Regions from separate parts of the Halobacillus sp. KGW1 genome, predicted to be linked through region 4. Evidence: riboswitches for the same ligand, from Rfam matches in the RefSeq annotation. Region 4 holds a riboswitch; each other region holds the start of a gene.
The links. Region 4 has a riboswitch for cobalamin ahead of AXG56_RS17080 (hypothetical protein). Riboswitches for the same ligand answer to the same signal wherever they lie in the genome.

Region 1 (5,864 bases), on a different contig from region 4:
GTTAAAGATCCAGCGAGCAGCGCAGTCATTGTCTGGGGACCCGGCGACAGTCTTTTCGCTGAAAGTGAATCCGAAGCGATGCCGCAGCTTGATGATGCGTGGTTTCGGAAGGACCCTGAACTTCGGGCCGTTATGGAAAACGGTAAAGACGTCAAAAAGATTGCAGATATGCAGGAGCATGCCTCCGGTGTGATGGTAGTTGGAACACCTCTTGAGAATAGCTCTGGAGCGGTCTTTGTCTATCAATCGCTCGACACCGTAGAAGAGACCTCGGAGCAAACGACGAAAATCATATTTCTTGGAGCAGGGATCGCGATTATTTTAACTACAATTTTTGCCTTTTTCCTGTCTACGAGAATAACAGCTCCACTTATTAAAATGAGAAAGGGAGCTATGGAACTCGCTAAGGGAGAGTTTCATACGAAAATCCCGATCCGAACGCATGATGAAATCGGCGAGCTTGCCATGGCTTTTAATCGGATGGGAAGAGAGTTGAAATTTCATATTAATGCTTTGAATCAAGAGAAAGAACAACTCTCAGGGATCCTGCGTTCCATGGCGGACGGTGTCATAACCATCAATCGTCAAGGAGATGTGCTCATAACGAACCCTCCAGCCCAGCAGTATTTGAAAGCCGCTGATTTCGAACGGGATCCGTCCCGGGATAAGGAAGAGGAGCTTCGTCTGCCGGAGCCTTTAAAAGAGCTCTTTCAAAGTGTTATAACAGAGGAACATGAATCCATGGTGGAAGTATCCGTACAAGGTCGCTCATGGGTGATCATTATGACCCCTCTCTATGACAGGGAAAAGGTTCGTGGCGCCGTCGCGGTTCTGCGTGATATGACGGAAGAACGGAGACTAAATAAGCTTCGTAAAGATTTTATAGCCAATGTTTCGCACGAACTACGCACTCCAATTTCTATGCTTCAGGGATACAGCGAGGCAATTGTGGATGATATTGCAGAAACTAAAGAAGACAAAAACGAGCTGGCTCAGATCATTCATGATGAATCCCTCAGGATCGGCAGATTGGTCAACGAGCTGCTGGATTTGGCCCGTATGGAAGCGGGGCATATTCAGCTCGCTCATGATACGATCGAAATGGGACCGTATATGCAGAAGATTATCCGGAAGTTCAGTGGTCTGGCAGGTGATAAACAGGTGAACCTTACGCTTGATCTTGCTCCTGAACTCGGCAGGCTTACCTTTGATCCGGATCGTATTGAACAAGTGTTCACGAACTTGATTGATAATGCCATCCGCCACACGGAAGAAGGCGGAGAAGTAAATGTGACGGTCGTTCCAGACGGGAATGACTGGGTCGCTTCGGTAAACGACAGCGGTATGGGCATTGCTGAAGAAGACCTGCCATTTGTATTTGAACGCTTCTATAAGGCGGACAAATCCAGGAAGCGAAAAACGAAGGATTATAAGAAAGGAACCGGTCTCGGTCTCGCCATTGCAAAGAACATCGTCGAGGGGCACGACGGGGAGATCAGCGTCCACAGCAGGCTTGGGGAAGGGACGACCTTTACCTTCCGCATCCCTTTCATTCATGGGTAATCCCCTTATTGCCAATTGTGACGGTTTCGTGTACGCTTAAAAAGGAACTGTATAAAATGAGAATTCAGGTGTCTGAAAGACTTAAAATGGGAATCCGGTAAGGAAACCGGAACTGTCCTCGCAACTGTGAGTGCCGACGAAAAGGTGGATCCACTGTGGATAACGGGAAGGAGCCTTGGAAGGATGACGCACGAGTCAGTAGACCTGCCTGATCTCGCGTTTCAATACTTCGAGGATTGAGTATTTGAGGCAACCGATCGGTGAATGGCGGCCAGTCCCGCTTCTATTGGTTCGTCTTAGAGCTTGTCCCAACAGGGGCAGGCTCTTATTTGTGGCTACTCAAAACCCTCAAAAAGACAGAAGGGGAGAAAAAAATGTTACAGAAATGGTATCGCCTGATGATGGCGGCCTTCCTTGCCGTCGGTGTTTTGGCAGGATGCGGCGCGCAGGAAGATGAAGAAAAGAGTGCAGAAACGACCGAACAGCAGGAACAGGAAATTACCGTAGAGGTGGAGCTTTCACAAGATAATGGTGCCGAAGAAATTGCTTCTGAATCAATTACTGCCGAAGAAGGTGCGAATCTGATGGAGGTGATGGAGGACAATTTCAAAGTGGAACAGTCCGGAGGATTCATCAACTCCATTGAAGGTGTTGGAGGCGATGAAAAGAAAGCATGGATGTACACCGTCAATGGAGAAGAAGGTCAAGTCGGCGCAGAAGATTATGAATTGAAAGATGGAGATCAGGTTACCTTCGATTATCATGCGTGGGAATGACCAACTATGAACACATATAAACTGACGTTGATTGCCATGCTGTCAGCATTAGCTGTTGCGGGCCGAATGGCTCTTGCCAATATTCCTAATGTCCAGCCTGTAACGGCGATTATTATCATCGCCGGATTTTGGCTGGGTCCAGTTGGAGGTGTACTGGTTGCTTTCGTAACGACACTGACTTCCAACCTCCTCCTCGGCATGGGTATGTGGACCGTATGGCAGATAACAGCCTGGGGTTTAATCGGTGTCGGAGCAGGTATCTTAGGTAAGATTCTTCCTAAGCTTCCGGTATGGTTGTTATCTGTATATGGTTTTTTGAGTGGTATCTTCTATGGCTTTGTCCTGTCTCTCACGATGCATGTCGCAGGACAGCCCTTCTGGGCCTATTATCTGGCAGGGATTCCTATGGACATCAATCATGCGGTTTCAAACACTGTTTTTCTGATTGTTATGGCTCCTGTATTAGGACGGTTGTTCAGACGTTACCCATTAACAAACCATAGATTGGACCCAGCAGGAAAGCTGCCCTAGAACAGGGTAGCTTTTTCTTTTTTTTTCGTATTAGTATAGGTAGTGTAACGATCTCCTATTTGTTACGACTATATACATAGGTGATTCAGGGGGTACTGTTTTGAAATCGTTCTTTGATGAACTGTATAAGCAACATCACCGGGATTTATTTCAATTTCTTATCTATATGGTCAAGGACCGTGCTGTTGCAGAAGATCTCGTGCAGGAAGTGTACATACGTGTCATAAAATCCTATCATTCCTTTCGAAAGCAAAGCTCAGAAAAGACGTGGCTGCTTTCCATTGCCCGTCACGTGGCCATCGACTATTTTCGGAAGCAGAAGAGAAAAAGGGATCGTATTATAGAAACATTTGATTGGACGAAGAATAAGGAGAGCTTACGCGATGGTCTCCCTCTGCCTGAGGAAGTGGCTGTAATGAACGAAGAGGTGAAGGAAATGTACAGAGCTTTGGATAAGTGTTCTTTTAATCAGAGGAGTGTGCTCATACTCCGCTATTTGCAGGGAATGTCCATTCAGGAAACAGCAGAGGCTCTTTCTTTCAGTGAAAGCAAAGTGAAAACGACGCAGCATCGTGGTATGAAAGCCTTGAGAACCCATATAGAAAAAGCGAGGGAAGGAGGAGGAGACATTGAGTAAGAAAAAAATATCAGACCAGGATGTGAAGCAGTGGCTTTCTCAGTTACCTTCTTTGGAAGACAAAAGGGAGCAGGGGGAGGTGTATCGCGCTGTTGAAAGAAGGATAAATCGTGGTGTGAGGAAGAAGCGGCACCGGATTGTTCCTCTATTATCTATTCTTACCGTTCTCTCTCTCCTTGCAGTCTCTCTCCCGTTTGTTCAGGAAATCCTGCAGCCCCTTCCTGAACAAGGGGCGCAGCAAACAGACACGAGGGAAGGGGAATTTGTCCCATTACCACCCGTTTTGGAAGGAGCTGGATTGGATATGCCGACACATACACTGTCACTGGTTGCAGATACCCGCAAATCCGGGATGAGGGTGCAGGCCTTCCCGGACAGGAATGGAGAGTTCGTCATTCCAATCACACTCGCTTCCGAAGAAACGAGAGTGGACCCAGACACTTTCGGACTTTCTCCGCGTACTGTTCCTGAAGTGGATTACGAGATAGATGAAGAGAATGGAAAAGCGAGAGCGGTATTTCCTGAGAACTATCAAGTCAGCGGGAGTTCATGGGCTAGGTCTGTCGTGGAAAGTGTGAGGTGGGAATTATCCGGATATGCCTCAGATTCCGTTGATGTGAAGACTTCTGACGGGAAACAGGTTGCCATCGGTAATTATGGTGTGACCGATAAACTGCCTGTAGTTTCAGAAGAAACGTATTATTTTCTTATTTATCACTATGATGCTTCCACAAAATCGCTGCTCACTCCCGTACAAGCAGATGATGATGCAGACTTTTCGGATCTCCTTACAGAGATGGGAAAGAATGCTCCTTTTCCACAGCTTGAGTCTCCAATTCCAGATCATGTTCGTTTGTCCGTCGTTAAGGAAGATAAAGAGCGTTTGTATCTTGATGTAGATCACCATGCCTTCAAGGATGAAAGGGAAAGAAGGGAAATGGTGGATGCTTTGCTTGCAACGGCATTTTCGGCCGGTTATCGGGAAGTGAAGTTCAGCGGCCTGGAACGAGAGAAAGGTGCCTACGATTTTCGTCACCCTATACCTACTCCTGAGGTTATTAATCTTCTCGCTCCGAATTGATGGTCAATAGTCAAAGCCCTGCAGATAGTGGACAGCGATGAATCATGTTAAAATGGAAATATCAAAAAGGGGAAGATGGGAATGGACAAAGAACAGTTGATAGCAATCATCTCCGATAAGATAAAACTGATACGTGTGGAACAGGGCTACACACAAGATCAAATGGCGGTGATCATCGGTGTCTCGAAAAAAACGCTCGTGCAGATTGAAAAAGGGCGTATTTTAGCGGGATGGACGACCGTAGTGGCCGTCATCGCACTGTTTCCGGGAAGTAGTGTGTTAAAAGCAGCCTGCGGTGATTCCCCGCTGGAAACGGCATTGACTATTGCCCATCAACGGTACGAGTGGGAAGCTTCTCGCCAAGAGGAATGGTACTGGAAGCCTTTGGAGGAGAAAGGCAGTGTTGTCATGGAGCAGCACGCTGTAAGCGGCCATTACCGGATTAGTGACTATAATACAGGAAGACGTTTCACCAGTGTGGATCGTACAGAAGCAGAAATGACTCTCGACCGTTGGACTTAACTGTAAAAAAAAGCCCCTGCCGATATCGGGAGGGGCTGCAAACTATTCGTGTTTCAAAGGGTCTCCGTCAAAGGGTGTGTCGGCAATTTTTATTGAATCTGTCGGACACCCTTCGAAAGCGTCTTCCATATCTTCTTCATACAGTTCCGGGACCTCGAACGATCCTTTGTTATCATCGAGTACTGCATAAGCAATTCCCTCATCATCATAATCATATATGTCAGGTGCAGCTGCGCCGCATGCCCCGCATGCGATGCACGTATCCTGGTCCACAATAGTGAACTTAGCCACCGTGAAATCCTCCTTTGTCCAAACGATTATTAAATAGACAGATTTACATAAGTACACCATTCATTGTAAATCCAGCTTATATACTTTTCAATAGGAAGCACCTGACCGGATACAGGAAGGAGGGGAAGTCGTGTTTCAATACTTACTGTTGACATGTATAGAGAAACTTAGAGGCGAGCGGACGGTTTCCGGGATTTTTCACCTGCTGACCGGGAAGCGATCTTCCCAAACGATGCAGGATGCGAAAGGGTATCGTCTGGACAATTATTTTGCCGTATATACAAATTTAGAAAGAGAGTCGCTGGATAATGAAATAGGGAATCTGGAGCGTCGCGGCTGTATCCGGATGGAAAACGATGCTTATCCCGTTTTGACAGTGCATGGGAAGAAAGCGTTGGAAGAGTATGCCGGCCCTCTTCTTACTGCATTTGATGGGATGGCAAAACACACCATTATCCATGTA
Region 2 (5,864 bases), on a different contig from region 4:
CTCTGCTCCGAGCTGTTGACACCGTTTGTTGGCCATGAAACGGATATAATCCTCTAAATCATGGATCGGAATGCCGGGGAACCTGTCACCGATGATATGATGGGCCCATTTGATTTCCAACTCGGACGCTTCTTTAAAGGTTTCCGTGACGAAGCGGTGGTATTCTTCCTTATCCAGTTCTTCATTCTCGTTCAGTGTTTCCTTAAATATTCTTGCAAACAGGTTGACGTGGATCTGTTCGTCCCTGTTGATATAATTGATCATCGTACTTGTAGAAACCATTTTATTATTTCGTGCCAGGTTGTAGAAGAACGCGAAACCGGCATAGAAGAATAGTCCTTCTAAAACGACATCATAAACGATGGAACGTAAGAAGGTATCAACAGAAGGGTCCTCATCGAAAGTTTGATATCCATCCGTGATGAACTGATTCCGCTCTAAGAGAACTTCGTCATGTTTCCAGTATTCGAATATATTTTCCTGTTCCCTTTGATCGACAAGAGTGGACAGGACATAGGAATAAGATTGGTTATGAACGACTTCCTGAAAGGCCAGGACCTGCATGAGTGCAGACAGGCTGGAATCTGTAAGGTAGTCGGCTATTTTACCTGAGTAATCGGTTTGGATAGAATCAAGAAAAGCAAGGAGACCGATGATTTTCTTGAAGGAAGCCTGTTCTTGTTCCGTAAGTTCGGGCCACTGCTTTAGATCATTGCTCATATTGATTTCGTTTGGTATCCAGAAGTTCGAAAGCATGTTCTTATACATAGGGTAAGCCCAGGCGTAACGGGTATCATCCCAGTTCAATACGTTTGAGCTTCTGCCGTTAACAATACCTGTTGAAGCATTGGGAGCTTCATGATCCACCAGTTTTCTTTTGTTTATTGTGCGCATGATAGGTGTCCCTCCTTATTATGATGAACAGTATTCACAGTCGTCGTATTCGCCTTGACTGGAAGTCGATCTTGTATAATATGTCGTCTTCATCCCGCTTCGCCATGCATCCAAATGCAGGGAGAGGAGTTCTTTCGCCTGAATGGTATTTCTTACATACATATTGAAGGAAATGGCCTGATCGATGAATCGCTGGCGGATACTGTTCTGCTTGATGCTAGTATGCTGATCAATATCGTAAGCGGATTTATAATACCCGTAAGTCGTGTGATCGAGCTCTGGTGCGGTTACTGGAATCTTGTAGTCTTTCTTCTCTTCTGAGTAGAACTTTTTGAAAATCGGATCGATGCTTGCTGTGCTTCCTGCTATCAGGGAAGTGCTGGAGTTTGGAGCGACAGCGAGCAGGTATCCGTTCCGCATTCCTTGTGTCGCTACTTTATTTCTCAGCTCATTCCAGTTCCATGTGCGGTCTTGGTCAAACGATCGTTTAACAAAAAATTCCCCGGTCTGCCAGTCAGAACCTTCAAATAGAGGGTAGCTTCCTTTTTCTTGAGCCAGCTCACTGCTTGCTTCTATCGCGTGATAAGCAACCGCTTCGTACACTTCCTCTGTATAGGCGAGTGCTTCTTCTGATTCCCAGGCAATCTTCTTCTTTGCAAGCAGGTGGGCCCAGCCGAAGGTTCCTAGACCTACGCCGCGATATTTCTGATTGGTCAATTGCGCCTGTAGTACAGGAATGGTGTTTTGTTCAATTACGTTGTCGAGCATACGTACTTGGATTGCAATCAAACGTGGAAGCACACCGGCTGGAACCGCACGGCCCAGATTGATGCTGGAAAGGTTACACACGACGAAATCACCAGGATTATGGACGGTAATGATCTTCCCGTCTTCCACGTATTGTTCGGATTGAGTGGTAGGTCTTTGATTCTGTGCTATTTCTGTACACAGATTACTGCAATAAATCATGCCGGCATGGTTGTTTGGATTCATCCGGTTTACTTCGTCCCGATAGAACATGTATGGTGTTCCGGTCTCCAACTGTCCAACCATGATCCGTTTCATAATTTCAATGGCGGGCACAGTTTCTTTGGAAAGCTCCGGGTTCTCTACACATGCCTGGTATTTATCTCTGAAAGAGCCTTCGCCGCGTTTTTCATCGAAATAATCTTCCAGCGAAAATCCCATGACTTTGCGTACTTCGTGAGGGTCAAACAAGTACCAGTCTTCCCGATTCTCCACTGCTTCCATGAAGATGTCCGGAATGGATACGCCTGTGAACAGGTCGTGCGTCCGCTGCCGTTCATCTCCGTTGTTCAATCGGCTGTCAAGAAACGGGAAAATGTCTTTATGCCATATGTCAAGATATACAGCGACGGCACCTTGACGCTGTCCGAGCTGATCGACGCTCACGGCTGTATTGTTTAACTGCTTCATCCAAGGAAGGACGCCGGAGGAAACCCCTTTAAATCCACGGATATCACTGCCGCGGCTGCGGATTTTGCCGAGATAGACTCCGATCCCTCCTCCGTGCTTACTGAGATTGGCGATGTCTGTGTTGCTGTCGTAGATGCCCTGAAGGCTGTCATCTACCGTATCGATGAAGCAGGAGCTCAGCTGACCATAACGTTTCCCCGCATTTGCTAAAGTCGGGGTGGCTACAGTCATGTATAAATGACTCAAAGCCCAGTAGGCTTCTTTTACGAGTGCCAACCGTTTTGGTGCTTCTTCTTGTGACATTAAGACCATTGCAATGATCATAAAGCGCTCTTGAGGAAGTTCATAAACTTCTTTCTCTTTACTTCTTGCAATATATCTGTCACTCAATGTCTTCAAACCAATGTAGGTGAATTGATGGTCACGTTCAGGGGCGAGTGCTTTTTCTAATTGGTATATATCTTCCTCTGAGTAATATGTAAGCAGCTTCTCGGAATAGATGCCTTTCTTAATCAACGTGCAGATTAGACCATGAAAATCTTCATATTCCTTGTTTGTTCCGCGGTTACTGGAAGCTTCCTCATACATCTGCTCAAGCAGCATTCTGCTGGCTGCAAATGTCCAATCCGGTTCCATTTCATCGACCTCAGCCAGACACTCGAGAATAAGAGCGTGGCGCTGGTCCTGTTCCGTCATATGTTCAAAACCTAAGTTAGGAATTTTATGGATGATGCGATCCAGATCAAGCATAGGGAACTCGGTTTTCCAAGCTTCTAATCTTTCTTTCCATTGGTCTTTAATTGCTGATACGCTCATGGTTTCACTCCTTGATCTGATATCTACATATAAAATAAAAAAATCCACTCCGGGAAAGGGAGTGGATGAAACCATGAAACGATGCGAGACACAAAAAAGTCCTCGTTCCATCGCTTCATCTTCTCAATCCCCGAAGAAGTTGAAACTCTGCCGAACGAAGATAGGTCTCCTGGCTGGCATCCGATCTTACTCTGGTCCTTCCCGTGCGCGGCACAGTGGAATCTTCCATTTCGCGGATGCGTACAGTTGCGGGGGCAGCTCCGGATTGGTTACCGGATTCCCTATTAAGCCTTGTGGCATCTTCTGTTCGCAAATACTATATGTAGTTGTTCAGATTAATTTTATTAGCTTATCTTGTGTTTCTATCATAACGGACAACGAAATAACATTCAAGCCTTTTCCATTCTACAACAAATACCTCCAAGCATCAAAACCCAGACACAGCGCATTGGTGTAAGGTATAATTTTATAAGAAGAAATATATATAAGAAGCGGAAAGGCGAGTGAGGAAATGGTTAAGTTCGATTGGCATAAAGAAGCAGAAAGGCAGTGGGACGACCGTGCCGGGATGTGGAGTTCAAAAAGCAAGGAAATGTGGGACGAAGGAAGTCGAAGTACGATCCTTCCCTTTCTTGAGAATCATATCCTGAAAGGAAAAGTAGCCGACCTCGGCTGTGGAGACGGCTATGGATCTTTCCGGCTTTGGCAGAAAGGATATGAGGTCACAGGGGTTGATTTGTCGAAAGACATGATTGATAAGGCGAATGCCAGAGTCAGGGAACAAGGACTTACCTTCGTCCAGGGGGATCTAACTGCTCTACCTTTCGAAGATGATTCGTTTGATAGTGCCATGGCGGTCAATTCATTGGAATGGACGGAGATTCCTTCACAGGGGCTTAATGAGATGAAGCGGATACTGAAGCCTGGGGGAAGACTTTGTATCGCACTGCTTGGTCCGACGGCAATGCCGAGGACCAACAGCTATCGCCGCTTGTTCGGGGAACAAGTCATATGCAATACGATGATGCCGTGGGAATTGAAGAAGATGGCAGAAGAGACAGGGTGGAGATCAATAGCTGGACAAGGGGTTTACAAGCGTGGTGTCGAGGACAGTCTCTTGGAGGGGCTTGAAGAAGAATTAAAGCAGGCACTTACATTCATGTGGGTATTTATTTTCGAAAAAGAATAAAACAATCCGGAGTTGCTTACCAATGCATCAAGGCGCATTGGAGCAAACTCCGGACTTTTTTTGTTGGATTAAGGATGCTCACCGCTTGTCGAACGCATGGGTACTGTTTCCCACAAGAATTCAGCCACTATTCTGTCGACTTCCGCAAGCTCATGGAGGCCGGAGTGGGTTGCCTGAGGCTGGTAAATTCTCTCTTCGTAGTAACGGCCGAATGGAACGATGTCTTCCAGTCCGTGGACGCTTGAGGCGTGGACAAGACCATCCCAGTGCTCCTGCTCCGGGGACTCCTTGTTGATGATTCCGGCCACCGCAAGGACGTCTACATTATCTGAGAAATGATCCTTATTCTTAACCATATCCTGGAGAGCATCAGAGTCTGGTCTCAAATCCACGGTTGCGGCCCCGTAATTGGATTCAAAATAGGAATCTTTCCGAATGCCTTTAAATGGACTGGCGATAGCAGCAACTTTCTTAACGGCAGGTACGCCGTCCGCAGGTTCGTTCAGTAAATAATTGATCGACGCTAACCCGCCCATGGAATGTCCGATAATATTTACTTGTTGAACATTGTAGCGGGAGTGAAGCTGGATCATCACGTTTTCGACCCATTTTGTTTGATTGGAAATACTGGCGCGATTATCTTCGAACAATATCTGCACAAACGGGTTCTTTGTCTGGGGGAAGCTTCCCTGGATGGAGAGGGTACCATCGTTCGCTACATAGACCGTCATCCTTTTTTTTCCCCAATTCATGGACTGCATCCGGTCCATCATGGTCTGGAAGCTCCTCGGCCCCCCTTTGAACCCGTGAATGAATAAGGTCGGTGTTACTTCTTCGCGCGGGTACGGTTCCGAGCTGCTCGATTTTGAATTGATCATCAGGATGAGCAGCCCTACAAATATAGAACCCAATGCAATATAAAGCCATTTCCAATTTTTCATTTGTAAAGTCATGGTTGTTCCTCCCGAATCCTGTCTTTCCTTCAGTGTAAAACAAGGAAGGCTTTGGATAAAACGATTTTATGCAAATTTGCGCATCCATGTGCAGAAACGGGTCTTCTTAGCTTGCCCTTAAAGAGCTGTGTCATGACCGACGGCATATTTTTGTGTTTAGCTCTCGTTTATCGGGGAAAACTGGAAATGTATGAAAGACAGAGCAGCATATATGGAGAAGGGAGCTTGTTTGCATTGACACAAGATGAATTAAAGAGCCAGATTAAGCAGATTATGGAACAACATAAAATCGGTACGTTGGCTACCGTAAAGAATGACAAACCTCATACCCGTTATATGACATTCTGGAATGATGAACAATTCACATTCTATACTCCTACGAACAGCGACACACATAAAGCGGATGAAATTGAAGCGAATCCGAATGTCCATATTCTGATCGGCTATGAAGGCGAAGGATACGGGGATACGTACTTGGAAGTGGAAGGACAGGCGAAGATCCGTGAAGACCAGGAAATTAAAGAAGAGTTGTGGTCGGAGCGCATGAACCGTTGGTTTGATGGGAAGGATGACCC
Region 3 (5,864 bases), 240 kb from region 4:
ATGCATATGCAGGAAAAGCTGGCTGCTGTCGGATACAGGGAAATCCATGGAGGACCCGGGAATTTTCTTCTTCCTGAAGGGGAAACCGCAAGAGGTCACGAGTTCCACTATTCTGTATATCGCCCGGATGAGGAGCATACGCCGGCCTACTTCGTTAAAGGAACATTCGGAGAAGGGACAGAAGGAGTCATTCATAAGAATATTGTCGCAGGGTACACGCATATACACTTTGCATCGAACCCATCCGTTGTGGATGCTTTCCTGAATAAATGCAGGGAGGTTCGCAATTCATGAAGGCCGTACCAATTATGATCCAGGGCACACACTCAGATGCGGGGAAAAGTATGATGGTTACGGCTTTGTGCAGGATTTTTGCACGAAAAGGATATGCTGTCGCCCCGTTCAAGTCGCAGAATATGGCGCTCAACTCCTATATCACTATAGATGGCAGAGAAATCGGACGCGCGCAGGGGGTGCAGGCGGAAGCAGCCGGTGTCGAGGCAGAGACGATGATGAACCCTGTATTGATCAAGCCGACGAAGGATGATGAATCCCAAATTGTCGTCCATGGGAAGCCGCTCCGGAATATGAAAGCATCCGAGTACCGGAAGGAATATTACGAGACTGCCAAACAGGTAATACGAGAAGCTTATCAATCTTTAGCTGGTCGTTTTGAAAGAATCGTAATCGAAGGTGCCGGAAGCCCGGCAGAAGTGAATTTAAACGACCGTGAACTTGTCAATATGAGTATCGCAAGAATGGCGGATGCTCCGGTCATCCTTGTAGGGGATATCGACAGAGGAGGCGTATTTGCAAGCCTTGTCGGAACCCTGCAGCTGCTTGATCCGGTTGATAGAAAGAGAGTGTGCGGTGTAATCATCAATAAATTCCGCGGAGATGTGTCTCTGCTTCAGCCCGGTTTGGATTGGTTTGAAGCGTATGCAGGTATCCCGGTTCTGGGTGTCGTTCCGTTCCTGGAAGATGCTGCGATGGATGCGGAAGATTCCTTAAGTCTCCATCAATACAGCCGTTTCCCCGACGATGCCAAGGATTTGGATATCGCTGTCATTCATCTTCCGCGCATTTCTAATTTTACAGACATCGATCCGTTTCGGTTTGAAACGGACTGCCACGTACGGCTTGTTCAAAAGCCGGAAGAATTGGGAAAACCCGATTTGATCATTCTTCCCGGAACGAAAAATACGCTGGAAGACTGTCAGTTCATGAAGGAGCTGGGGTTGGACCGCGCTGTCAGAAGGCTTCACCTTCAAGGAACCATCATCTTCGGGATTTGCGGCGGCTATCAAATGATGGGGGAGAAGATCCATGATCCTCAAAAAGTAGAATCTGAAGCCATCGAAGTGGAAGGGATCGGGATTTTTCCACTAAAGACGACAATGCTTACAGAGAAACGGACGGTTCGCTCAAGCATGAAGGTTCATTTCTCGGGAGAAGAGCTGAATATTCAAGGCTATGAAGTCCATATGGGACAGACAGAGAGGACGGGGGATGTCGATTCCTTCCTTGATGGTTCCGTAAGCGACGGAGCATATGGGACGTATTTTCACGGTGTGTTCCATAACGACAAGTTCCGCCATCTGTTTCTCAACCAGCTCAGGAAACGAAAAGGATTGCAGGAGGCGGAAGCGCACGTGTTGTATGAACAACTCCGGTTGGAAGCTTATGATCGTTTAGCAGCGCACGTCACAGGTTTTTTAGACGTAGATAGACTGGAAGACATAATGGAGCAGTACCAGCGTAGATAGGAGCAGAAGCAGGGCCCCTATGAAGGCTATGACAAGATTTACTTTTTTCCGACGGGATTCTATAATAGAATCATCACAAAAATTCGAATATTCCGCGATCAGGTCCTACATGCTGTAGGTGAAAAGGGAAATCGGTGTAAATCCGATGCGGTCCCGCCACTGTAACGTTGAGGAAAGCTGCGTGCCACTGTTTGTACGGGAAGGGCAGCTTGACGATGAAACGGAGCCAGGAGACCTGCCTGACGTGTTCGAGAAGAGACTTTCGGGTTAAAGGTCTGCTTCGAACGAGCGTGATGTGTGCGTTTATTTATCAGCGTGTATCATTCCGCCTCCTTCGACGACCGCCTTTTTCTTAGAGAATGGCGTTTTTTTGTGAGCAAAAATAGGGAGGGGAAAGATACATGAAAAGAACACACTGGTTCATGCCGTTTGTTATGGGTATGCTTCTGATGTTTGCTGTCGGTTGCAGTGATGATTCCAATGAAACGGAGCAGGGCGCAGATGCTGGTGCGGAGGAAACGACTGATCAGCAGGGAAATTCTGCCGAATTCCCGGTCACGGTCACAGACGGAAGTGGAGAGGAAGTTACCATCGAAGAGGAGCCGGAGACGATCGTATCCTTAATACCGAGCAACACAGAAATTACATTTGCGCTCGGTCAGGGCGATAAGTTGATTGGTGTCGATACATACAGCAACTATCCGGAGGAAGCAAATGATATAGAAAAAATTGGAGCTCAGGAAATGGATGTGGAGAAGATTTTATCTTTAGATCCGGATCTTGCGCTGGTGACAGATTTCCACCAGGAGAATAATCGCGATATTCTAGATAAATTCGAAGAATCCGGTATCGACGTTGTTGTTGTCGACAGTGCGGAGTCTTTTGATGCTGTATATGACCATATCGAACTGCTTGGTGATGTGGAAGGGGCATCCGAAGAAGCGGATGAGCTTGTAGGCGACATGCAGTCCAGCTTGGAAAAGATCAAAGAGAAGGCAGAAGCTGTCGAGGAAAAGAAACGGGTTTGGGTGGAGGTCGCTCCTAGTCCTGATATTTATACAACCGGTACAGGAACCTTCATGAATGAGATGCTGGAGGCGATCCATGCCGAAAATACGGCTGCCGACCAGGAAGGTTGGGTGAAGATGACGGAAGAGGAAGCCGTACAGAAGAATCCTGATGTCATCATCACCACTTACGGCTACTATGTCGATAATCCGGAGGAGCAGGTGCTTGACCGAGCGGGATGGGCGGAAGTTCCTGCCGTGAAGCAGGAACAGGTCTTCGATGTGAATAACGATACGGTGACGCGTCCGGGACCGCGTTTGATCGATGGAGTAGAGACGCTTGGAAAGCTCATTTATCCAGAAGTATTTACTGAATAAGATCGGGTGGATGTACATCTTGTTGGGAGGGTTCGTACTTGGTGCGACCCTTCTTGGCGTTTTAAACAGCAGTGTCGATTTCCCGATCCCGGTTGTCCTCGATCTTCTGCTTAATAAAACGCTCGGGATTACTTTGCGGGAAGAGACAGTCGAGAAATCCACCGAACTGATCATTTGGGAAATACGGTTTCCACGGGTACTGCTGGCGCTTCTCGTAGGTGCTTCCCTTTCCATTGCAGGTGCTGCTTTCCAAGGATTGTTGAGGAACCCGCTGGCTGATCCGTACACAATCGGCGTTTCGTCCGGTTCCGCCCTCGGTGCTGTATGCGTGCTGTATTTCCAAATTACGATTTCGTTTCTAGGCGAATTCACGCTGCCGGTTGTAGCGATTATCTCCGGATTCATCACGATGCTTATCGTCTTCGGGGTGACCCACCTGGCCAATCGAACGCTTGCGATCGAGACGATCATTCTGGCTGGTATTATCGTTAGTTCTTTCATCAGTGCGGTCATTTCCTTAATCATTGCCTTGAGTTCAAGAGAAGATATGCGGCAGATTCTTTATTGGCTGATGGGGAATGTCGGGATGCGGGGATGGAGTCATGTCCAATTGCTTCTTCCGTTTTTCGTCGTTGGGGTCCTGCTTCTCCTGTTCAAAACGCGCGAATTAAATGCGATGGCGCTTGGTGAGGAGTCTGCCGAACACTTGGGAGTGCACGTGAATCGAGGGAAAGTGATGGTCATCGTCGGCGCATCGCTGTTGACAGGGGCTGCCGTCGCCGTATCCGGACAAATAGGATTCGTCGGACTGGTCATCCCTCATTTCATCCGAATGCTTGTTGGGCCCAACCACCGCCATGTCCTGCCGTTATCCACGCTTGCCGGCGGTGGTTACCTGATTCTCGCCGACTTATTTGCACGGACGATTGTGGCACCGGAAGAATTGCCGATTGGTGTCATCACCGCCCTGATCGGCGCACCGATCTTTGCTTTACTTATGATCAGAGAGCGATTCAGGAGGAACGAATCATGATAATGATGAAAGGTGTATCAGGAGGATATCAAAGCAAACGGATTGTCCATGATATTGATTTGTCGATTGAAACCGGCCGGTTCTTTACATTGCTTGGTCCGAATGGAAGCGGAAAGACGACCCTGTTTAAATTAATTACAGGGATACTGCCGGCAGCGACGGGAACTATTCAACTGTTCGGCAGGTCTCTGCATACGTTTTCTCCCCGGGAAAAGGCAAGAATGATGGCTGTGCTCTCCCAGGAATCGTATGTGGAATTCGACTTTACGGTCAGAGAAATCGTTACGCTTGGAAGATATCCTCATCAACGAGGGTGGTTAAAGCACACGACGAAAGAAGATCTTCGTATCGTGGATGCTGTAATGGAAGAGACGGATGTCCGCCGCTATGAGAATCAACCGTTCCGTACCTTGAGCGGTGGAGAGAAACAGCGGGTTCTGCTCGCAAAGGCATTGGCGCAGCAGCCGAAGATCCTTTTCCTGGATGAGCCGACAAACCATTTAGATATCAAGCATACAGTCGTCATGCTGGAACATTTGAAGAAGCATCAACGGGATCATGATCTGACGATTGTGGCAATCCTCCACGACCTGAATACGGCCGCGTTGTTCGCAGATGATGTCGGGTTACTGCAGCAAGGGAAACTAGTCGCAACAGGGGATCTGTCCTTGCTGCAGCAGGAGGATTTATTGCAGGAAGTGTACGATGTTCCTGTCCATCATCATTATCACCCGGAAATACCGAAGTCACAAATCGTGGTAACACCCAATCAGGAGACGGGTACGATCCCGGATTATCAAATCATTCAAAATGCGGAATGGATACATCTCCAATTTACCCGGCCGCTTCGGACGATGGCAAACAGCGTCATTGGCGGTGGTATCGGCTGGTCTACGGACTTTTGTAATTTTCATGTAGATTTATCCTACGACTGCCGGGAACCGGAAACGGATGTCATCAGCTGGATGAAAACAAGAGGCGTCGATCCCGCTCAAACAATTGGAATGATGACCGCTGTCCATCTGCAGGACTATGTCATCTGTAAAGAAAACGTTCAGGGTATCGGTGTAATGGCTGTAGTGACGGCAGGGGTCGGTAATGCGGTCGATATTTCGAGAAGAAGAGAACTGGGTGCAATCCAGCCGGGTACGATCAACATTATGGTTTTTGTTGATGCTCATTTGACAGACGGTGCCCTCGTCAATGCCGTTCAATCCGTGACAGAAGCTAAGGTGAAAGCGTTGGCAGACCGGTCTGTCCTGGATCCAGTGACGGGATCGACAGCGACCGGTACATCCACAGATAGTACCGTCGTCGCCTCCACACAGGTAGGGGCACTGACTCCCTATGCCGGCTCAGGGACGGCCGTCGGGCAGGCAATCGGTACGATTGTCTACCGCGGTGTACGGGAGTCCCTCGATAAATATGAGAAAAGGGGATCCCGTTGATGGACTGGCTTTATCACTACTATATTCTGCTTTTTGCAATAGGGCTGGATTTATGGATTGGTGACCCTAAGTGGATTCCCCATCCGGTAATCGGAATCGGAAAGCTTATCGGTCGACTTGAAGGTAAGTGGAACAATGGTGAACGTCTTAGGGAGAAGGGTGTAATGCTCGTTATCGTCATCGTAGGAGGGGCTGCAAGTATCAGCTTTGTGTTGATTACTCTGGCGGAAGC
Region 4 (5,864 bases):
TCATCGCAAGGATCAAACCTTCCTTTCGTTTCGGCATGAAACTCTGCAAACGATTTTTTCTTAAGAAGAACAATAGAAATGCAGCGACGAAGACATCAAGGAACAGGAAAATGTCTGTGGCTGACATGATATCGGTGATACTTCCGCCAAGACCGGCAAGGTTTGCCGCCTGACCTAACATCGGAATCGTTAAAAAGTCGTTGTATTCTCTATAAAATAGGACGTTTACATACAATAGTAAGGACCCGAATATATACATCCCCAGCATTCCCTTACGGCCGCCAAGAAGAATACCGACACCGAATAGTAGGAAAATACTGCTCAGTGGGTTGAATGCAAGAATAGCCGCTTCATTGGCATTTTCAATATTCAACGTGAAGACACTGCCCTGAACGTAATACATCTTCGCCCAGAAAATTGCAATGACAGCAGCATAAATCATGAATTTCTTCTTGAATTCGGGGTTTTCCATCTTTGTTTTAAATTTAGAAAACATGATACAACCTCCGTAAATAGTGATCTAATTTATTTATGTTCCATCAATAGCTGATACCAATTAAAATTAAGCATGCGTAGGAGAACAAGATTGATAATACCACATTTACAATAAAAAAACGCAACAATAATGGAACTGTTATATGTTCTTAATACTATTACACCACTATTACACAACAGTTACCGTAAGATGATAAAAAACTCCAGAAAGCGACAGGCGCTTCCTGGAGTTCAGGGGGACTCTTTTTAAACTATATTCTTTACCAGCTCCACAAATGCATCAGCTTTGATTCGTTTCTTGCCGCCACCCTGGACAAAATGCGGTTTTCCTCCGCCTTTTCCCTCGATATGCGGCAACACTTGTTTCGCCACGTCATTCATATTTCTGTCCAGTCCGCTGCCACAGGCAAGTACAAACTGGAGGGCATCTTCCTGTTCACTGACGAGCAGGACACAGGCATCCGTCGTTTCGTTCAACACAGCCTGCCCTAAAGTCTGGAGCTGCTTAATGGAACGGTCCTGATATACTGCAGAGAGAAACTGTTTCTGCTCTCCTTGTTCCACAAGCTCCTTCGCTTCATAGCCGATCAGCTTACTCTCCAAATCCAAGATGTACTTATCCTTCTCTTTGCTTTTTTCATTCAGCTCAACGATTTCCTCCGGCAGCGCCTCCTCGGGACGGGCAACGAGCTGCTTCAACTCCGTCAACAGTCGATGTTTCTTTCCGAACTGTCCAAGCAGGCGTTCTCCGCAGACAAATTCCAGGCGCACCTGACCCTTATTCTTAGTCCAGCCCAGAAGCTTGACAGCCCTTACTTCCCCGGTCGCCTGCGGATGTGTTCCGCCGCAGCCATTATAATCAACGCCCGGAATCATGACGAGACGGACATTTTCCGTGACGGCGAGTTTCTTACGCAAAGGATACTTCCCCGCCTCTTCCGCCGTCATCCATGCTGTTTCCCCCTTAATATTTTTCAGGATCAAGCGGTTGACCTCTGCTTCCGCTTCTGTAAGCGTTTCTTCCAGAAGCTCAGAAGTATCCAAATCGATCGTGACCGTTTCCTCACCCAGATGGAAGCTGGTCGTCTGCCACTGAAAACGATCTTCCATGACTGCAGAAAGGATATGCTGCCCGCAATGCTGCTGCATATGGTCAAAGCGTCTGGCCCAGTCAATTTCCCCATGGACGGTACCTCCGACGACCATCGGCTCCTCCAAATAATGACGGATATCGCGGTCCACTTCTTCCACACCCGAAACCGGTGCTCCGTTCAAAGCTCCTCGATCACTCGGCTGGCCGCCGCCGGTTGGATAAAAGGCTGTTTCTTCAAGAATGACGAAAAATCCGTTATCATCCTGCCCGGTACGGGCAATGGTTGTATCAAATGCTGTCAAATAAGCATCTTCATAATATAATTTCCGTGTCATATACTTTCCTCCTATGTATATCCTACGGGAATCGTAGCATTTTTTCACATGGTGCCGCCACATATTTCCCGGGAAATCGACGAAACAATAAAGAAGACTCCGCTGTTTCCAGCAGAGCCTTCGAGAGTCTTCCTGATAATTATAAAGATCCTACAGCATCGCGGACGGTCGTATTTCCCCCGACCACTTGGAATTCCTTACCGATTGTTGCCTCATTTTCCAATGTCGCAAGAATGACGCTCGCCACGTCTTCACGGGAAATTTCCCCGCGTTCGACTTTCTCAGCCGCTTCCACTTCACCCGTACCCGCATCGTTCGTCAACATTCCCGGGTGGATGATCGTGTAATCCAGATCCGTTCGTCGCAGCCAGTCATCTGCATAGTGCTTCGCAATGACATAAGGAGCGAAAGAAGCCGGTGCTTCCTGAATCGCTTCCCGCGTCGTATCGAAAGAACTGATCATGACGTAGCGCTTCACACCTGCCTGCTTCGATGCTTCGATCGTCTTCACCGCACCGTCAAGGTCGATCATTACTGTTTTATCAGGGCCGGTATTCGGACCGGATCCCGCTGTAAATACGACAGCGTCCACTCCTTTAAACGCTTTTGCAATGGTTTCCGTGTCGTCTTCCAAGTCAATAAGGACCGTTTCGGCTCCTAAATCTTTGAAGTAGGACGCCTGCTCCTCTTTGCGGATCATAGCGACGGCTTCTACTTTTTCGCTGTCCTGGATTTTCTCAACCAGATGTTTACCGACTTGACCATTTGCACCTACTACAAGAACTTTCACTCTCACTCATCCTTTCTATGGAAAACATACATGGTATAGTTTGTTCACCTGTAAGATATGTAACCTTTTTTTATAAAAAGCAAACATCCCAGCTGTTCCTACCACGGGGAAGAAAGGAAAATATTGTTTATTTATGGATTGTTTGATATATTGAACTGTGACAACTGAATACGTTTTGATTCGGGTGCAGGCGCACAAATGCTGCCTGCTTAAAAGGGAAACCGGTGAAAAGCCGGTGCTGTCCCGCAACTGTAATTGGGAGCGAACTGAAGGACCACTGTCCCCGCCATCAGGCGGGAATGGGAAGGGTTCAGGGAGCGATGATCATAAGCCAGGAGACCTGCCCGTTTCAGCGAACATCATGTACCTACGAGGATAGGGGGTGTGAAGTGCCGTTTCAGGAGAAGGATGGATACGCATGGCTGCGGATCTTATTTGCTTTTCCTATGAAGAACGCAGCTTGACAACTTCTTGGGGAAGTTGTTTTTTTATTGGCTTTATTTCCGAATGAAATAGAGGTGTCTCTATGAATGATCCGATAGACAGCTATATCGACCTTTTTAAAGCATCTATTATGAATCAGTTCTACGCCGCTCTTCCAAGTACACTGGAGGAGACGTTCGAACAATGGCAGAAGGAATGCCGTGACTCGGAAGAACGAATTCGTTTAGAAAAAGCATACGCCCTTGTCCGCGAAGAACTTTTCGGTAAGCATTCGCTGTCCTGATCTTATTTTTGTAAGCGGTTACTATAAGGAGGATGTCTATGCCTGATCAAATGATCTATCGACCTGGTCTTGATGGTGTGATTGCTGCAGAGACGCAGCTTTCCTACCTGGATACAGAGAATGAGGAAATTGTCATCCGCGGCTATGAACTGATTGAGCTTGCCGGCTGTAAGACCTATACAGACTTGATTCATCTTCTGCTTCACGGCAGTCTCCCTGCAGGTGCAGAACGATCAAATATCGAAGCTTCTTTAATAAAGGAATATTCCCTGCCGCAAGGATTTTTTACGCTTTTCGAAAAGCTTCCGTCCTCTACACACCCGATGGATGCGCTGCGGACAGGCGTTTCCGCCCTTGCCGGCCACGATGAAAGGCTGGAAGACCACTCACCGGAGGTCATGCGTACGACAGCGCTGCGTTTACTGGCTAAAATTCCGAACATCGTCGCTAACAGTTACCACATCCTGCAGCAGGAACCGGTCATCGAGCCCAGGGAGGAACTCTCTTACAGCGCGAATTTCTTATACATGATCACCGGTACGATACCATCGGAGCAGGAGGTGAAGTTCTTCGACCGTTCCCTGTTGCTCTACAGCGAGCACGAAATGCCGAACTCGACCTTCACCGCCCGGGTCATCGCATCGACGAATGCCGACTTGTATGGTGCCTTGACCGGTGCCGTCGCCTCCTTAAAAGGGAATCTTCACGGCGGTGCGAATGAAGCGGTCATGCATATGCTGCTTGAAGGAAAAACGACCGACGGATTCCGTCACCTGCTCTATGAAAAGCTCCAGAAGAAAGAAAAGGTGATGGGATTCGGTCATCGAGTGTATAGGAATCGCATGGACCCACGGGCTTCCCTCATGAAAGAAGCTCTTCGGGAACTCGCAAAAGAAAAAAAACGTGAAGACCTGTTTGACATGTGCGAAGCAGGAGAAGCCGTCATGAAAGAAGAAAAAAATCTATATCCGAATCTGGATTACTACGCTGCTCCTGTCTATTACCTTCTTTCTGTTCCAATCGCTTTGTACACGCCGATCTTCTTTGCTGCAAGAACCCTCGGCCTCTGTGCCCATGTCACAGAACAATACGCCAACAACAAGTTGTTCCGTCCCCGTGTCCTTTATTCCGGCCCGCGGGATCTGCATCCATAAAGGAAGAAAGCCGGGCTGCCTGCCCGGCTGTATGGTACATATTCTTTGTAAAGGTGGAGATGAAATGGAAGAAGTGAAAATGAATACCCTCAAGGAAACCGATCCATTATTGGAGGAAATCGCTGCTTATGCGGTTCACGAAGAAGTTACCAGCGAGGAAGCGTTGCAGACAGCCCAGTACGTCCTGATGGATTCGCTTGGCTGCGGGTTTCTCGCCCTTCGATACCCGGAATGCACGAAACACCTCGGTCCCATCGTTCCTGGTACTATCGTTCCTGACGGCTCGCGTGTCCCGGGGACTTCCTATGAATTGGATCCTGTTCATGCCGCCTTCAATATCAGCTGTATGATTCGTTGGCTCGACTACAATGACACGTGGCTCGCTGCCGAGTGGGGGCATCCCTCCGACAACCTGGGAGGAATCCTGGCCATCGCCGACTATATCAGCAGGAGGCGACTGGCCGCAGGGGAAGCTCCGCTCCACATGAAGGACGTGCTCGTGAACATGGTGAAGGCCCACGAAATTCAAGGTGTCCTTGCACTTGAGAACAGCCTGAACAGAGAAGGTTTGGACCACGTCCTTTACGTAAAAGTCGCAACAGCCGCCGTTGTTACAGCGATGCTCGGCGGGACGAAGGAAGAAGTCACCGATGCCGTCTCGCAGGCATGGGTCGATAATTCCAGTCTCCGCACATACCGCCACGCGCCAAACACCGGATCACGGAAATCCTGGGCTGCCGGTGATGCGACAAGCAGGGGTGTCCGTCTGGCTTTAATGACGAGAAAAGGAGAAATGGGATATCCCACAGCATTATCTGCGCCAGGGTGGGGCTTTCAGGATGTCCTGTTCAGCGGGAAAAAGCTGACACTGGCCCGCCCGCTCGGTTCCTATGTCATGGAGAATATCCTGTTTAAAATCGCATACCCAGCCGAGTTTCATGCCCAGACGGCTGCGGAAGCCGCCGTCCAGCTCCACACGGAAGTAAAAGACAGACTTTCCGACATTGCCAGGATTACCATCACCACCCATGAATCGGCGATTCGGATCATTGATAAGAAAGGACCGCTGCACAACCCTGCGGATCGCGATCACTGCCTGCAGTACATCACAGCTGTCGGATTGATTTACGGCACCCTGAACGCCGACCACTATGAAGATGACACGGCCCGGAATCCGGATATCGACCGACTAAGAGGGTTGATGACAACGGTGGAGTGCGAGGAATACAGCCGCGATTACCTCGATCCGGATAAACGTTCGATCGCCAAT

Region 1: another riboswitch for cobalamin. It lies ahead of AXG56_RS05720 (DUF4430 domain-containing protein); the one in region 4 lies ahead of AXG56_RS17080 (hypothetical protein).
Region 2: another riboswitch for cobalamin. It lies ahead of AXG56_RS17850 (ribonucleoside-diphosphate reductase subunit alpha); the one in region 4 lies ahead of AXG56_RS17080 (hypothetical protein).
Region 3: another riboswitch for cobalamin. It lies ahead of AXG56_RS16055 (ABC transporter substrate-binding protein); the one in region 4 lies ahead of AXG56_RS17080 (hypothetical protein).

The regions. Positions count from the first base shown of each region.
Region 1 covers NZ_LSOC01000002.1:980,757-986,620, reverse strand. The annotation lists gene AXG56_RS05725 (ATP-binding protein) at 1-1,563, shown strand, start outside; cobalamin riboswitch at 1,613-1,790, shown strand; gene AXG56_RS05720 (DUF4430 domain-containing protein) at 1,938-2,339, shown strand; gene AXG56_RS05715 (ECF transporter S component) at 2,346-2,870, shown strand; gene sigX (RNA polymerase sigma factor SigX) at 2,971-3,507, shown strand; gene AXG56_RS05705 (hypothetical protein) at 3,500-4,588, shown strand; gene AXG56_RS05700 (helix-turn-helix transcriptional regulator) at 4,670-5,110, shown strand; gene AXG56_RS05695 (ferredoxin) at 5,153-5,401, opposite strand; gene AXG56_RS05690 (helix-turn-helix domain-containing protein) at 5,532-5,864, shown strand, end outside.
Region 2 covers NZ_LSOC01000005.1:74,125-79,988, reverse strand. The annotation lists gene AXG56_RS17855 (ribonucleotide-diphosphate reductase subunit beta) at 1-894, opposite strand, end outside; gene AXG56_RS17850 (ribonucleoside-diphosphate reductase subunit alpha) at 913-3,147, opposite strand; cobalamin riboswitch at 3,289-3,466, opposite strand; gene AXG56_RS17845 (class I SAM-dependent methyltransferase) at 3,659-4,336, shown strand; gene AXG56_RS17840 (alpha/beta fold hydrolase) at 4,405-5,289, opposite strand; gene AXG56_RS17835 (pyridoxamine 5'-phosphate oxidase family protein) at 5,524-5,864, shown strand, end outside.
Region 3 covers NZ_LSOC01000004.1:222,404-228,267, reverse strand. The annotation lists gene AXG56_RS16065 (cobyrinate a,c-diamide synthase) at 1-294, shown strand, start outside; gene AXG56_RS16060 (cobyric acid synthase) at 291-1,766, shown strand; cobalamin riboswitch at 1,850-2,024, shown strand; gene AXG56_RS16055 (ABC transporter substrate-binding protein) at 2,168-3,151, shown strand; gene AXG56_RS16050 (iron ABC transporter permease) at 3,114-4,184, shown strand; gene AXG56_RS16045 (adenosylcobinamide amidohydrolase) at 4,181-5,632, shown strand; gene cbiB (adenosylcobinamide-phosphate synthase CbiB) at 5,632-5,864, shown strand, end outside.
Region 4 covers NZ_LSOC01000004.1:461,699-467,562, forward strand. The annotation lists gene AXG56_RS17065 (LTA synthase family protein) at 1-496, opposite strand, end outside; gene AXG56_RS17070 (DHHA1 domain-containing protein) at 742-1,923, opposite strand; gene AXG56_RS17075 (SDR family oxidoreductase) at 2,063-2,713, opposite strand; cobalamin riboswitch at 2,879-3,076, shown strand; gene AXG56_RS17080 (hypothetical protein) at 3,240-3,440, shown strand; gene mmgD (citrate synthase) at 3,479-4,594, shown strand; gene AXG56_RS17090 (bifunctional 2-methylcitrate dehydratase/aconitate hydratase) at 4,659-5,864, shown strand, end outside.